Regions from separate parts of the Streptomyces sp. NPDC048001 genome, predicted to be linked through region 1. Evidence: riboswitches for the same ligand, from Rfam matches in the RefSeq annotation. Region 1 holds a riboswitch; each other region holds the start of a gene.
The links. Region 1 has a riboswitch for cyclic di-AMP ahead of ACGF15_RS17265 (NlpC/P60 family protein). Riboswitches for the same ligand answer to the same signal wherever they lie in the genome.
Positions count from the first base shown of each region.

Region 1 (4,554 bases):
CGGGGGCGGCGCGCCGGTCTCAGGCGACGCGGACCGCGCCCGCGAACGGCATCTCGTCGATGCCGGCGATCCGCACCGGTGACCCGGGCCGTGGGGCGTGGATCATCCTGCCGTCGCCGATGTAGAGCCCGACGTGGGTGATGCCGTGGTAGAAGAAGACCAGGTCGCCCGGCGCCAGTTGGGAACGGGCCACCCGCCGCCCCGCCTCGATCTGCGTGTAGGTGGTGCGGGGGAGGGCCACGCCCGCCGAGCGCCAGGCCGCCTGCGTCAGCCCCGAGCAGTCGTAGGCGCCGGGTCCGGTGGCGCCCCACACATAGGGCTTCCCCAGGGCGCCGTAGGCGTAGGCCACGGCCCGCGCGGCCCGTCCGTCGGCCGGACCCGAGGGCGCCCTGGGGGCGGGCATGTCCGCGCGCCCGGCGCGGTCGGCGCGGTCGGGACCCTCGGCGGCGCCCCGCGCGTAGGCGGCCCGCTCCTCCGCGGTGAGCCGGGCCAGCAGCCGCTCCGCCGCCGCGAGCCGTGCCCGGACCGACTGCTTGTGCCGTGCCGCCCGGCCGCGGTGCTGCTCCAGTTCGGCCGCCCGCAGCCCGGCGCGCTCGCGCAGCTCCGCGAGGTCGACGAGCTGGCGCCGCACCGAGGCGAGGGCGGACGCCCGGCGGTCGCCGACGCGCTCGGCGAGCGAGGCGCGTTCCAGGTAGTCGCCGGGATCGGAGGTGAGGGCGAGCCGGAGACCGGGGTCGATCCCGCCCGCGCGGTACTGCGCGGCCGCGAAGGAACCGAGCGCCTCGCGCGAGGTGTTGAGCCGCTCGGTGCGCCGGGCCGCCTCGTCGCGGAGGGCGCCGAGCTCGTCGCGGGCGGCGTCCGCCCGCTCCCTGGCGCCGTTGTAGCGCTCGGTCGCGGCCTCCGCCTCCCGGTACAGCGTGTCCACCTTCGCCTTGACCTGGGCGGTGGTCGGCCGCGGGTCGGCCTGGGCCGTTCCGCCGAGCGCCGTGCCGCCGGCGGCGCCCGCGAGGGCGAGGGCGGCGGCCGTCCGGCCCGCCGGTCCGGTGTGCGGACGCTGCCTGGGTTTCCGGTGCGCTGCCACGGTGGCGCCGTTCCTTCCGTCGTCCGTCCGTCGTCCCCGGGGCCCGGCGGCGCGCACCGCACGGGAGAGCGGTGGGCCGCCGGACCCTTCGGCGGGGGTGGCCGAGCCGTCCGGCTGCACGACGGCGGTGGGAGCCGGCCACCTGGTGCTGGACGCTAGACCGCGCGGCCGCCGCGGGAGGCGGCGCCGACCGGAACTGCCCGAAGCCTGCCCTCCGTGCTTCGTCCGGCGGTCGGAACCGATCGCCGGAGGACCGGGAACGGGAGCCCGTGGACCGATGCCGCGGACGGGGGCGACCCGGTCGGGATCCGGTGGTATGGGCCGCATAGGCTCCGCCGTATGGACGTACTCATCAATGTCTTCGTCGCCCTGCATGTCATCGGTATCGCCTCGCTGCTGGGCGGTTTCCTGACCCAGATGAAGGCGATGGGCGCGGGCACGGCCCGCTTCACCCCGGCGATGCTCCACGGGGCACTGACCATGCTGGTCACGGGCGTGGCCCTGGTGGGGCTGAACCAGGCGGACGACCAGCCCGTCGACAACGTCAAGATCGCCGTGAAGCTGGCGGTGCTGGTGGTGGTCCTCGGGCTGGTCTACGTCAAGCGGGACGAGGAGCGGGTGGACAAGGCCCTCTTCGGCGCGGTCGGGGCGCTGACCACGGCGAACGTCTTCATCGCCACGCTCTGGACCTGAGCTTCCGCCGCCGTCCGGCTCGCCTCCGACGGGGGCCGCGGGGGGCGGCACCCCCGCCGCCCCCCGCCGCAGGCTCCGCCGGGCTCAGGCCGGGCGGACGCTGCCGTGGATCGGCATGGAGTAGACGGACTCCTCGCGGACGTTGGCGCCCGGCTTCGGTGCGTGGATCATCATGCCCTCGCCGATGTAGATGCCGACGTGGCTGATGTCGTCGTAGAAGAAGACCAGGTCCCCGGGGAGCAGGTCCTGGGTGGCGACCCGGGTGCCGACCTCCACCTGGTCCCAGGTGGTGCGGGGCAGGTCCACTCCGGCGGCCTTCCAGGCGGCCTGGGTCAGGCCCGAGCAGTCGTAGGAGCTCGGTCCGGTGGCCCCCCAGACGTACGGCTTGCCGATCTGCGCGCGGGCGAAGTCGATCACCTTGTCGGCCTTCGCCGCGTGCCCGCCGTCCGCCGTCCCGCTCCCGGGGTCCGCGTCCTGCGCCGGGGGCTGTGCCGTCTCCCGCGCCGTCTCCGGCGCACGGGCGGCCTCGGCCTCCTGCGCCGCCTGCCGCTCCGCCTCGGCCCGTTCCGCCTCGGCCCTGGCCTTCTCCTCCGCCTTGCGGCGGGCCTCCTCGGCCTTCTCGCGCTCGATCGCCTCCAGGCGCGCCTTCTCCTCGGCGGTCAGCCGGGACAGCAGGGACCGCGCCTCGGCGAGCTTCGCCTGCACGTTCTGCTTGCTGGTGCGCAAGGCCTCCTGGGAGGCGCTCAGTTCCTCCAGGCGCTCGCCCGCCTCCGCCCGCTGCTCGGCGGCCTCCGCACGCTGGGCCTCGTAGTCGGCGACCGCCTGCTGCTGCTGGTCGGTCATCCGGTCCATCAGACGGGTCTGGTCGAAGTAGGCCTGGGGACTCTCCGCGAACATCAGCGCCGCGGTCGGCGCCACCGCCCCGGTGCGGTACTGCGCGGCGGCGAAGGTGCCGAGCGCGCGCCGGGACTCGTTGAGCCTGTCCGCCCGGGTGGCCGCCTGGTCGAGCAGCGTGTCCACCTCGCGCCGCTGCTCGGTCGCGGCCTCCTTGGCCTTGTTGTACTCCTGCGTGGCGCTGCCCGCCTGCCGGTAGAGGTCGTCGACCTTCTTCTGCACCTCCTCGATGGAGGGCGAGGGCTCGCCGGGTGCGGCGGAGGCGCTCTGTCCCGACAGCAGCGTGACCCCGGCGAGGGCGGCCGTGGTGAACCCGACGGCGGGGGAGGGCTTGGTACTGCGGCTGCGGATCCTGCGATGCGACGCCAAGGCCGGCATCTCCTTCTTCCGTGGACCGCCTACCGGGTTAGCTGTCGGGTTCGGGCGAACGGAAGACGCCCTACGGGCAGCGCGCGGCGCGGCCCGATTCACCCCGGTCGTGCATCAAGTGGGTCCCCGGCTCCGAACCGCCCAGCGGGGGGCCCGGATTCGGCGTAGTCGACCCGTTCGGCGCGGTTCGCCGGGAGGGGAGCGGGCCGTCTGGTCGAGCACGCTAGCCAATACGTGAGCACCCTGTGAAGGTTGATGTTCGATATGTCCGATACATTTCCGTGACCTTTTTCGAGAGGGGGTGCCGGGGTCCCGCGCCGGATCCGGCCGGTCACCCAATGTGCACGTTCCGCCCCCGCCCGCGTGCGGTGCCGTCCGCCCGGTGGAAGCCGTCCCGGAGTGTCGGCGGGGCGGCCTAGACTCGGTAGGCGATGAGCAGCCTCTTTGACGACAGCTTCCTGACCGGCCTCCAGCCCCCCGAGGAGGAGCCGCACGGGGAGGAGCACCCCCCGCCGCCCGAGGACGCGGCCCCCGAGCCGATCCCGGACGACCTCTTCCAGGGGGCGTACGACGTGCCGCCGGCCCGCGACGGGTACTACCGCGACGGCGCTCCCCGGCCCGCGGTCGATCCCTCGGCCCTGCTGGAGGGGCTGAACGAGCAGCAGCGCGACGCCGTCGTCCACACCGGATCCCCGCTGCTCATCGTCGCGGGCGCCGGGTCGGGCAAGACCCGTGTGCTCACCCACCGGATCGCGCACCTGCTGGGCACCCGGCACGTCCACCCCGGCCAGATACTGGCGATCACCTTCACCAACAAGGCCGCCGGGGAGATGAAGGAGCGCGTCGGCCAGCTCGTCGGCCCGCGGGCGAACGCCATGTGGGTGATGACCTTCCACAGCGCGTGTGTGCGCATCCTGCGCCGCGAGTCCAAGCGGCTCGGGTTCACCTCGTCGTTCTCGATCTACGACGCGGCCGACTCCAAGCGCCTGATGGCCCTGGTCTGCCGGGACCTGGACCTCGACCCGAAGAAGTTCCCGCCCAAGTCGTTCAGCGCCAAGATCTCCAACCTCAAGAACGAGCTGGTCGACGAGGAGAGCTTCGCCGACCGGGCGGCCGGGGGCGCCTCCCAGGCCGAAGGCGCCGGGGGAGGTTTCGAGAAGACGCTCGCCGAGGCGTACCGGATGTACCAGGCGCGGCTGCGCGAGGCCAACGCCCTGGACTTCGACGACATCATCATGACCACCGTCCACCTGCTCCAGGCCTTCCCGGACGTGGCCGAGCACTACCGGCGCCGCTTCCGCCACGTCCTGGTCGACGAGTACCAGGACACCAACCACGCCCAGTACACCCTGGTGCGGGAGCTGGTCGGGCAGGGGTACGAAGACCTGGCGCCCGCCGAGCTGTGCGTCGTCGGCGACGCGGACCAGTCCATCTACGCCTTCCGCGGCGCGACCATCCGCAACATCCTCCAGTTCGAGGAGGACTACCCGGAGGCGACGACGATCCTGCTGGAGCAG
Region 1 covers NZ_JBIDBN010000008.1:300,462-305,015, forward strand. Annotated here, with positions in the region: gene ACGF15_RS17255 (NlpC/P60 family protein) at 20-1,081, opposite strand; gene ACGF15_RS17260 (hypothetical protein) at 1,421-1,774, shown strand; gene ACGF15_RS17265 (NlpC/P60 family protein) at 1,859-3,046, opposite strand; cyclic di-AMP (ydaO/yuaA leader) riboswitch at 3,048-3,212, opposite strand; gene pcrA (DNA helicase PcrA) at 3,469-4,554, shown strand, end outside.

Region 2 (4,554 bases), on a different contig from region 1:
CTCCGGAATGACCGGAATTAGAGGCTCCGCACTCTGGACCCGCGCCAAGATCCGCTGTGTAGGGTGACGGCCGTGGCCAGAGTCCGATTGAGCGTTGCGCAGCGCCGGGAGGAGCTGCTGAACGCCGCCGTGGAGCAGATCGAGCAGCGCGGTGCGGCGGCGGTGCGGATCGCCGACGTCGCCACCGCGCTCGGTGTCAGCAACGCGCTCGTCCTCTACCACTTCTCCTCCAGGGAGCAGCTGGTGGCCGCCGCGTTCAGCCATGCCGCCGACGCCGATCTGCGGCATCTGCGCAAGATCGCCGCCCGGCGCACCTCCGCGCTGCGGCGCCTGCGCTCGGCGGTGCGCTGGTACGCGCCCACGGGCCAGGCCAAGGGGTGGCGCCTGTGGATCGAGGCGTGGTCGATGTCGCTGCGCGATCCGGACCTGCGCGATCTGTCGCGCGGGCTGGACCAGCAGTGGAAGTCCGCCCTGGCCGAGGTGATCGCGGAGGGCGCCGCGGCGGGCGAGTTCTCCTGCGAGGACCCGGCGGCGGCCGCCTGGCGCCTGACGGCCTTCCTGGACGGCCTCGCCGTGCAGATGACCTGCTACGCAGGCGCGGTGTCCCGGGCGGCCATGCTCCAGTGGGCGGACGACGCGCTCGCCCGCGAGCTGGGGCTGGACCGGGAGGTTCCGGCGCCGGCCGGCGGCTGAGAGAGGGCGGCCCCGCTGCCCGTGCACCGCCCGTCCGGGAGCGGACGGGACGGCCACCGGGCGGCGGCGCCCGGCCCGTGGGCGGTCCCGCCCGGCCCCGGGGTCCGGGGCGGCCGGACGTGGCGGCTCACAGGGGCATGAGGTCCGGGCGCTTGGCCTCGACGTGGTCGCCGGAGCTCTGGCCGCGCAGGCGGCGGCCGATCCAGGGCACCAGGTGGTCGCGGGCCCAGTGGATGTCGTCCCGGCGCACCTCCAGGGCGCCCCGCGGGGGCAGCGGCGGCCAGGGCTGGTCGGGGTCGGCGGGCACCTCGATGCCCAGCACCTGGGCGGCCCGGAGCGCGACCCGGGTGTGCCCCTCGGGGGAGAGGTGCAGCCGGTCGGTGTCCCAGGCCCGCCGGTCCTGCACGGACCTCAGGGACCAGAGGTCGAGGACCGGGCAGCCGTAGCGGTCGGCGATCGCCCTGACGTGCGCGGTGTAGGTGGCGATCTTGCCCCGCAGGTGGCGCAGGACGGGGACGTCCCGGGTGTCGAAGCCGGTGGTCACCATGACCGTGCCCACCGAGGAGGTCAGATCCGCCACGGCGCGCTCGAAGCGGGCGGCGACGTCGTCGGGGTCGGTGCCGGGGCGGATGATGTCGTTGCCGCCCGCGCAGAAGGAGACCAGGTCGGGGGCGAGTTCCTTCGCCCTCGGGACCTGGTCGGCCACGATCTGGTCGAGCAGTTTGCCGCGTACGGCCAGGTTGGCGTAGCGGAAGGCGCCCTCCGGCGCGAGGTCGTCCAGGATCACCGCGAAGCGGTCGGCCCAGCCGACGAACGCGCCGTCCGGTCCGGGGTCGCCGACACCCTCGGTGAAGCTGTCGCCGATCGCTGCGTACGACCCGAATGTGCCGCTGGTCCGTGTTCTCGAATCGTCTGCCACGGACAGTATTTTCCCTGCCCGGATGTGACCTACGCGACCGTAGGGAGGGGTTGACGCCGGGTGATCTTTACCACCGGTCAAGTTTCCCCCAAGCCGGAATACGCGGAATCCCCCGCTCCGCGGGGTGGCGGTGCGGGGGACGCGTCGAGGCCCGGGAAGCGGTCCGCCGCCGGCGCGGGCCGGCGGCGGAACGTGCGGGGGGCGTCAGATCGAGACGCCGTGCTGGCGCAGGTAGGCCACCGGGTCGATGTCCGTGCCGTAGGAGGAACCGGTGCGGATCTCGAAGTGCAGGTGCGGGCCGGTGGAGTTGCCGGTGGAGCCGGAGAGCCCGATCTGCTGGCCGCCGCTCACCTGCTGGCCGCCGGAGACGGAGAGCGAGGAGAGGTGGGCGTACTGCGAGTAGGTGCCGTCGGTGTGGCGGATCACGACCTCGTTGCCGTAGGCCCCGGCCCAGCCCGCGGAGACCACGGTCCCGGCTCCCACGGCCTTGACCGAGGTACCGGTGGAGGCGATGAAGTCGACACCGGTGTGGTAGCCGCTGGACCACATGGCGCCGCTCTGGCGGTACGGCGTGGAGACGGTGGCCCCGGGGATGGGGGCGCTGAAGCCGGAGGCGGGGGCCTCGGCGGCGGGCTTCTGCGCGGGCGCGGCGGCCTTCCCAGCCGGTGCCGCGGCCTTCCCGGCCGGGGCGGCGGCCTTCTCGGCCGGGGCGGCGGCCTGGGCCGGGGCCGCCTCGCGGGCGTCGTCACGCGAGGCGCGGGGCGCCGATCCGGTGCGCACCTCGGGGTCGTTCTTCGCCGCGGACTTCGCGCCGATGGTGAGCTCCAGCCCCGGGTGGATCAGCGAGGGGTCGGCACCGATGGCGCGGCGGTTGTCGTCGTAGAGCTGCTTCCAGCCGCCGCGGAGGCCGCTGTCCTCGGCGATCTGCGACAGGCAGTCCCCGGCGACGACGGTGTACGTGCGGGGCGCCTGCGCGGCCGCGGCCGGGGCCGGGGCCGCCGCGGGGGCGGCAGCGGGCGCCGCGGCGGCCCGGGCGGGTGCGGCGGCGGGCGCCTGGCCCGTGGCCGCGTGGGCGCCCGCGGCGCCGAGCAGCGGCAGGGCGATGGCGGCGCCGCCGGTGCCCGCGACGACGAAACCGCGGGTCAGCGAGGTGGACTTGGGACGGCGGTGCTTACCCTTTCCGGGCATGGCGCATTCCTCTCCGGCGCCTGCGAGGTGAGCTGTCGGGTTCGAGCTGGAGATGCCCGATCGCGCAGTACACGCGATTTCACCCCAAGCCGTCCGAAATCAACCGGATACGGCGTACTACCTGGGTCCCCCGCTCCTGCCACGCGTGGGTGAGTGCGAACTCCGGTCGGCGGCAGGACTAGGCGGTCCGTCCGGATTGAGCGTGACCGTAGGCGAGCCGCCCCGGCGGAACAACCCACCCTGATCCACCGCACCCCGGGAACTCCCGCACGATCACCGCACCCCATCACCCTGCGTGGGCGACCACCCGTCAACTTCCGTCCCTGAACTGGAACTGACACTCCGGCAGCGGGCACGGTGCGTCACGATTATGATCCTGCTCACCCAGGCATTCCCATTTCCCCCATGAAAGGACACCGCCTACTCAAAAACCCAATCCGGACAGAAAGCGCGAAGGCTTATCGAATAGTGCACTTGCCGCGCAGGGCCCGGGGGCCTCGTCCCCTTCGCCCCCATTCCCCTCCACCGGGCCGGCGCACGCCCGCTCCACCCCGGGAGAGTGCGGACCGGCGCCACGGGGCGCAGGGGCGCGGGGCCGGGGCGGAAGCCCGGTGCCCGACGCTTCCCGCGCCCCCGGTCGAGATGGTTGCCGCATGAAACGGATGTCGTATCGTCGGGTTCCCGCCCTCGTCGGCCCCCGCCGACGGCTGTGACCCGAAGGAGTCCATGTGACGCAGCAGCTGCCGCAGGCCCCGTCGGCCGAGCCCGAGCTCGCCGGAGTCCGAAACTTCCGGGACGTGGGCGGGCTGCCGACCGTCGACGGCCGCACAGTCCGCCACGGCAGGCTCTACCGCAGCGGTCACCTCGCGCACGCGACCGCCGCCGACGCGGCGTTCCTCGCCTCGCTCGGGCTCCACACGATCTTCGACTTCCGCAACGCGGCGGACCAGCGGCTGGAGGGACCGGACGTCGACCTCCCCGGGGTGCGCAACCTCAACCTCCCCCTGAGCGACCCGGCCGACGGCGCCGAGTTCTGGCGGATGGTGCGCGACGGCGACCTGGAGCAGCTGAAGGCGATCCTCGCCGACGGCAAGGGCGCGGCGCGGATGACGGAGTCGTACCGCTCGATCATCCGGGAGCGGACCGCGGAGCACGGCCGTGTGCTCCACGCGATCGCCGAGGACAGCGTCCCGGCCCTGATGCACTGCGCGGCGGGCAAGGACCGCGCCGGTCTGTCCGTGGCCGTGACCCTCCTGGCCGTCGGCGTGGAGCGCGACGCGATCGAGGCCGACTACCTCAAGTCCAACGACCCGCACCGCCGCTACAAGGTCCGGCGCGGGCCCGGTGCCCCCGAGGGGATGTCGCCCGCGGTCATGGAGCTGCTGAACCCCCTCTTCGACGCCCGCGCCTCCTATCTGGAGGCGGCCTTCGAGGCCATCGACGACACCTGGGGCGGTACGGAGCGCTATCTGTCCGAGGGTCTCGGCCTCTCCCCCGCCACCCGTGAACGGCTGCGCGGGCGGCTCCTCGACGGCGCCTGAGCCCGCGAGACACCCGAGGGGCCCGCGGGCCCCTCGGGTGCACGCCGTCCCCTGCGGAGCGGCGGGTCTACTGGTTCGAGCCTCCCACCAGGAACAGCAGGTAGAGGAAGGCCGCGATGACGTGGCCGGCGACCAGGTAGGCGAAGAGGCGTATCACCAGGCCGCGGGGGAAGCGGTCCCCGCGCGGTCCGCCCGCCTCGCCGCTGCGGCCGT
Region 2 covers NZ_JBIDBN010000001.1:362,718-367,271, forward strand. Annotated here, with positions in the region: gene ACGF15_RS01470 (TetR/AcrR family transcriptional regulator) at 73-693, shown strand; gene ACGF15_RS01475 (SGNH/GDSL hydrolase family protein) at 821-1,612, opposite strand; gene ACGF15_RS01480 (peptidoglycan DD-metalloendopeptidase family protein) at 1,817-2,800, opposite strand; cyclic di-AMP (ydaO/yuaA leader) riboswitch at 2,805-2,962, opposite strand; gene ACGF15_RS01485 (tyrosine-protein phosphatase) at 3,529-4,341, shown strand; gene ACGF15_RS01490 (DUF6126 family protein) at 4,409-4,554, opposite strand, start outside.
Region 2: it holds a riboswitch for cyclic di-AMP, as region 1 does, so the genes downstream of both, ACGF15_RS01480 (peptidoglycan DD-metalloendopeptidase family protein) here and ACGF15_RS17265 (NlpC/P60 family protein) in region 1, are expected to answer to the same signal.

Region 3 (4,554 bases), on a different contig from region 1:
ACGGCGAGCACCTGACCGAGAACGAGGCCGCGGCGATGGCGTTCATCCTGCTGTTCGCCGGGTTCGAGACCACCGTGAACCTCATCGGCAACGGGGTCCACGCGCTCCTGCGCCACCCGGAGCAGCGGGCGCTGCTCCAGGCCTCGCTGGCGGCCGGGGAGAGCGGGCTGCTGGAGACCGGGGTGGAGGAACTCCTGCGCTACGACGGGCCGGTGGAGCTGGCCACCTGGCGGTTCGCCACCGAGCCCCTCAGCCTCGGCGGGCAGTCCGTCGGGGTGGGCGACCCGGTACTGGTGGTGCTCGCGGCGGCGGACCGGGACCCCGCCCGCTTCGACGCCCCCGACACCCTGGACCTGACCCGCCGCGACAACCAGCATCTGGGCTACGGGCACGGCATCCACTACTGCCTCGGCGCCCCGCTGGCGCGGCTGGAGGGGCAGACGGCCCTCGCTACCCTGCTGACCCGGTTGCCCGATCTGCGAGATGCGGGCGATCCAGGCGATTTGCGGTGGCGTGGGGGGCTCATCATGCGTGGATTGCGCACTCTGCCGGTCGAGTTCACCCCGGAGAGTAGTTGACGCTCCGTCAGGGTTGTGACTTTTACGTAATCTGCAGTGCATCGACTTGTGACTTACGTTCGAATACGGCTACGTTCACGTCGACCTCGGCGGCTGACAACCGCCGCACGGTCCCCTGTAGTCACGCGAAAGGCAACCGCATGCTCTCCGGGAACGGACGCCACCGCCGCCCCCGCCAGGCACCGGCCATCGTCGTCGCGGCGGGGGTGACGGGATCGGCCATCGCCATCCCGCTGCTCGGCGCCGGATCCGCCTCCGCCGCCGACGCCGCGACCTGGGATCGCGTCGCCGAATGCGAGTCGGGCGGCAACTGGTCGATCGACACCGGCAACGGCTTCTACGGAGGGCTCCAGCTGTCCCAGGAGGCGTGGGAGTCCTTCGGCGGCACGGCGTACGCACCGACCGCGGACCTGGCGAGCCGTTCCCAGCAGATCACCGTCGCGGAGCGGGTGCTGGACGCCCGGGGGGCCGGCACCTGGCAGGCGTGCTCCGTCGTGGCGGGGCTGACCGACGACGGCCCCGACAGCGCCCTCGACCCCGGCCTGGAGCCGGAGGCGGCCGTTCCCGCCGCCGAGGCCCCCGGGACCGGTTCCCCGAAGAGCGGGCCGGTGGCGGAGGGGCCGGGCCCCATGCCGGGCGAGCGCGCGGCGGAGCAGGCCGCCGCCTCCCCCTCTCCCTCCCCGTCCGTGACCTCCGACGGGGTGGCGGCCCCGTCCGCCGCTCCCGTGGAGCCCTCCTCGGAGCCGTCCGCGGAGCCCTCCGCACCGGCGGAGCCCGCCGCGGGCGCCCCCGGGGCCGAGGGTTCCGCGGAGGAGCACGAGGGGGCCGTCGGCTCCGCGGGCCGCGGCAAGCACCGCGGGGCCCCCGCGGAAGAGGCGGGCCAGGCCCGGCCGGACGAGGCGCGCGAGGGCGACGGCCACCCCTCGCGCGGTGACGGGTCGGTGCGCGAGGGCGCGGCCGGGGCCGCGCCCGAGGGCTCCTACACCGTGCAGGAGGGCGACAGCCTCTGGGGCATCGCCGAGCAGGGCGAGGTCCCCGGCGGCTGGTCGGCGCTCTACGAGGCCAACGAGGCCGTCGTCGGCGAGGACCCGGACCTGATCCTCCCCGGTCAGACTCTCGATCTGGGCGCGGAGCCCGCGGAATCCCCCGCTCCGTAAGCCCCTTCCACCCGGCGATAGGTCCGGAGTTGTCCGTTCTGCGCAAGTGAGACAAGGGTCTCTTCGCCGCAACTGGCCGGTTTCACCAGTCGATTTCGGTCACCTCTACCTCTACCTGCGGAAACGGTTCATTCGGCCCTGGCGGTTCGTCCGGTTTCTCCCCGATGTTCGTATTCGAACATCGGGGAGAGGTGTGTTTACCGTCGGAACCGCTCGCCACCGGTGGGCACCGCTGACCGTCACGCCGAATCCTGCCGTCGGTCGGGGGGAACAGTCGACGCTCGAAAAGCGCCGAAGGCAGGAGCGGGGGACCCAAGGTACGTTGCCGGTCCCGGCGGCCCGGAAGGGCTGCCCGGGGACGGCTCGGGGTGAAGCCGCGCGCATCCGTGCAGCGCGGCCGGGCATTCCTTCCGGCCCGAACCCGACAGCTCACCTCGCAGGCGTCGGTGAGGAGTCCATCCATGCTGCGTTCCGGCACCGCCAAGCACCGCCGTCCGTCCCGTGTCTCGCGCGTCGCCGCCCTCGTCGGCGTCGCCGGAGCGGCCGTCGCCGCCCCGCTGCTCACCGCCGGCCCGGCCTCCGCCGCGACCGCCGCCGAGTGGGACGCCGTGGCCCGGTGCGAGTCCGGCGGCAACTGGTCCATCAATACCGGCAACGGCTACTACGGCGGCCTCCAGTTCTCGGCCTCCACCTGGGCCGCCTACGGCGGCACCGCCTACGCCGCCACCGCCGACAAGGCGTCCAAGGCCCAGCAGATCGCCATCGCCGAGAAGGTCCTCGCGGGCCAGGGCAAGGGCGCCTGGCCGAGCTGCGGCGTCAACCTCTCCAGCACCCCCTACGGCGGCGCCGCGGCCGAGCAGCCGCAGCAGCGCGCCGAGGTCCCGACCACCCGCTCCGAGCGGGCCGAGGCCCCGAAGCAGTCCGCCCCCGCGACGCCGAAGGCCGTCAAGAAGGGCGACGGCGAGTACACGGTCAAGGCCGGCGACACCCTGAGCGCCATCGCCGAGGCCGAGAAGGTCGAGGGCGGCTGGAAGAAGCTCTTCGAGCTGAACAAGGACGTGCTGCAGAGCGCCGACGTGATCTACCCGGGCCAGCAGCTCCACCTGCGCTGACCCTCCGCCTCCGCCGCGGGCGGCCTCTCCCTCCGCCCCGGCGGCCACGGGCCGGCCCCGGCCCGGCGCACCTTCCCCCGAACGCGCCGGGCCGGGGTCCTTGCGCTCCGGGCTCCGTTCCCCCGTCCGTGCCGGAGCCCCCACGGAGTTACCGGCGGGTAGATGGCCGCTGTATGTCCGGTTCGACGGGTTGTGATGTCCTTTTTCGTCCCACGGGGCGGGCATCGGCCGGGCTTTCACCCCGGGGCGGTTAGGCTCTTGGCGCAAGGCCAAGCAGACCTCTGCACCTATCTCGCGTCACATCCCAGAAGGAGATGCTCGTGCCGTCCATCGACGTCGTCGTAGCCCGGGAAATCCTGGACTCCCGAGGCAATCCCACGGTCGAGGTCGAGGTCGGCCTCGACGACGGCAGCACCGGCCGTGCTGCCGTCCCCTCCGGCGCCTCCACCGGTGCGTTCGAGGCCCTCGAACTCCGCGACGGTGACCAGAACCGCTACCAGGGCAAGGGCGTCGAGAAGGCCGTCCTCGCCGTCATCGAGCAGATCGGCCCGGAGCTCGTCGGCTACGACGCCACCGAGCAGCGCCTGATCGACCAGGCGATGTTCGACCTGGACGCCACCCCGGACAAGTCCTCGCTCGGCGCCAACGCCATCCTCGGCGTCTCCCTGGCCGTCGCCCACGCGGCCTCCGAGGCATCCGACCTGCCGCTCTTCCGCTACCTCGGCGGCCCGAACGCGCACCTGCTGCCCGTGCCGATGATGAACATCCTCAACGGCGGCTCGCACGCGGACTCCAACGTGGACATCCAGGAGTTCATGATCGCCCCGATCGGCGCGGAGTCCTTCTCCGAGGCGCTGCGCTGGGGCACCGAGGTCTACCACACCCTCAAGAAGGTGCTGAAGACCAAGGGCCTGTCCACCGGCCTCGGCGACGAGGGCGGCTTCGCGCCCAACCTGGACTCCAACCGCGCCGCCCTCGACCTCATCATCGAGGCGATCAAGGAGGCCGGCTACGTCCCGGGCAAGGACATCGCGCTCGCCCTCGACGTCGCCGCGTCCGAGTTCTACAAGGACGGCGTCTACGAGTTCGAGGGCAAGTCGCGCTCGGCGGCCGAGATGACCGAGTACTACGAGGAGCTCGTCGCGGCCTACCCGCTCGTCTCCATCGAGGACCCGCTCTTCGAGGACGACTGGGCCGGCTGGAAGGTCATCACCGACAAGCTCGGCACCAAGGTCCAGCTCGTGGGCGACGACCTGTTCGTCACCAACCCCGAGCGCCTCGCCCGCGGCATCGAGGAGGGCATCGCCAACGCCCTGCTGGTCAAGGTGAACCAGATCGGTTCGCTCACCGAGACCCTGGACGCCGTCGAGCTCGCCCAGCGCAACGGCTTCAAGTGCATGATGTCCCACCGCTCCGGCGAGACCGAGGACGTCACCATCGCCGACCTGGCCGTCGCCACCAACTGCGGCCAGATCAAGACCGGTGCCCCGGCCCGCTCCGAGCGCGTCGCCAAGTACAACCAGCTGCTGCGCATCGAGGAGATCCTCGACGACGCCGCGGTGTACGCCGGCCGCTCCGCCTTCCCCCGGTTCCGCTCCGCGGACCAGTAGGCGCCAGCGCCCCCGGGACCGCCGACGTCCGCCTCGCGGACCGGCGGCCCCGGCGGGCGCCCGTGCACCACGCCTCCGTACGTCCCCGTCCCCGGTC
Region 3 covers NZ_JBIDBN010000020.1:56,555-61,108, reverse strand. Annotated here, with positions in the region: gene ACGF15_RS28180 (cytochrome P450) at 1-578, shown strand, start outside; gene ACGF15_RS28175 (transglycosylase family protein) at 719-1,735, shown strand; cyclic di-AMP (ydaO/yuaA leader) riboswitch at 2,015-2,193, shown strand; gene ACGF15_RS28170 (transglycosylase family protein) at 2,197-2,847, shown strand; gene eno (phosphopyruvate hydratase) at 3,162-4,457, shown strand.
Region 3: it holds a riboswitch for cyclic di-AMP, as region 1 does, so the genes downstream of both, ACGF15_RS28170 (transglycosylase family protein) here and ACGF15_RS17265 (NlpC/P60 family protein) in region 1, are expected to answer to the same signal.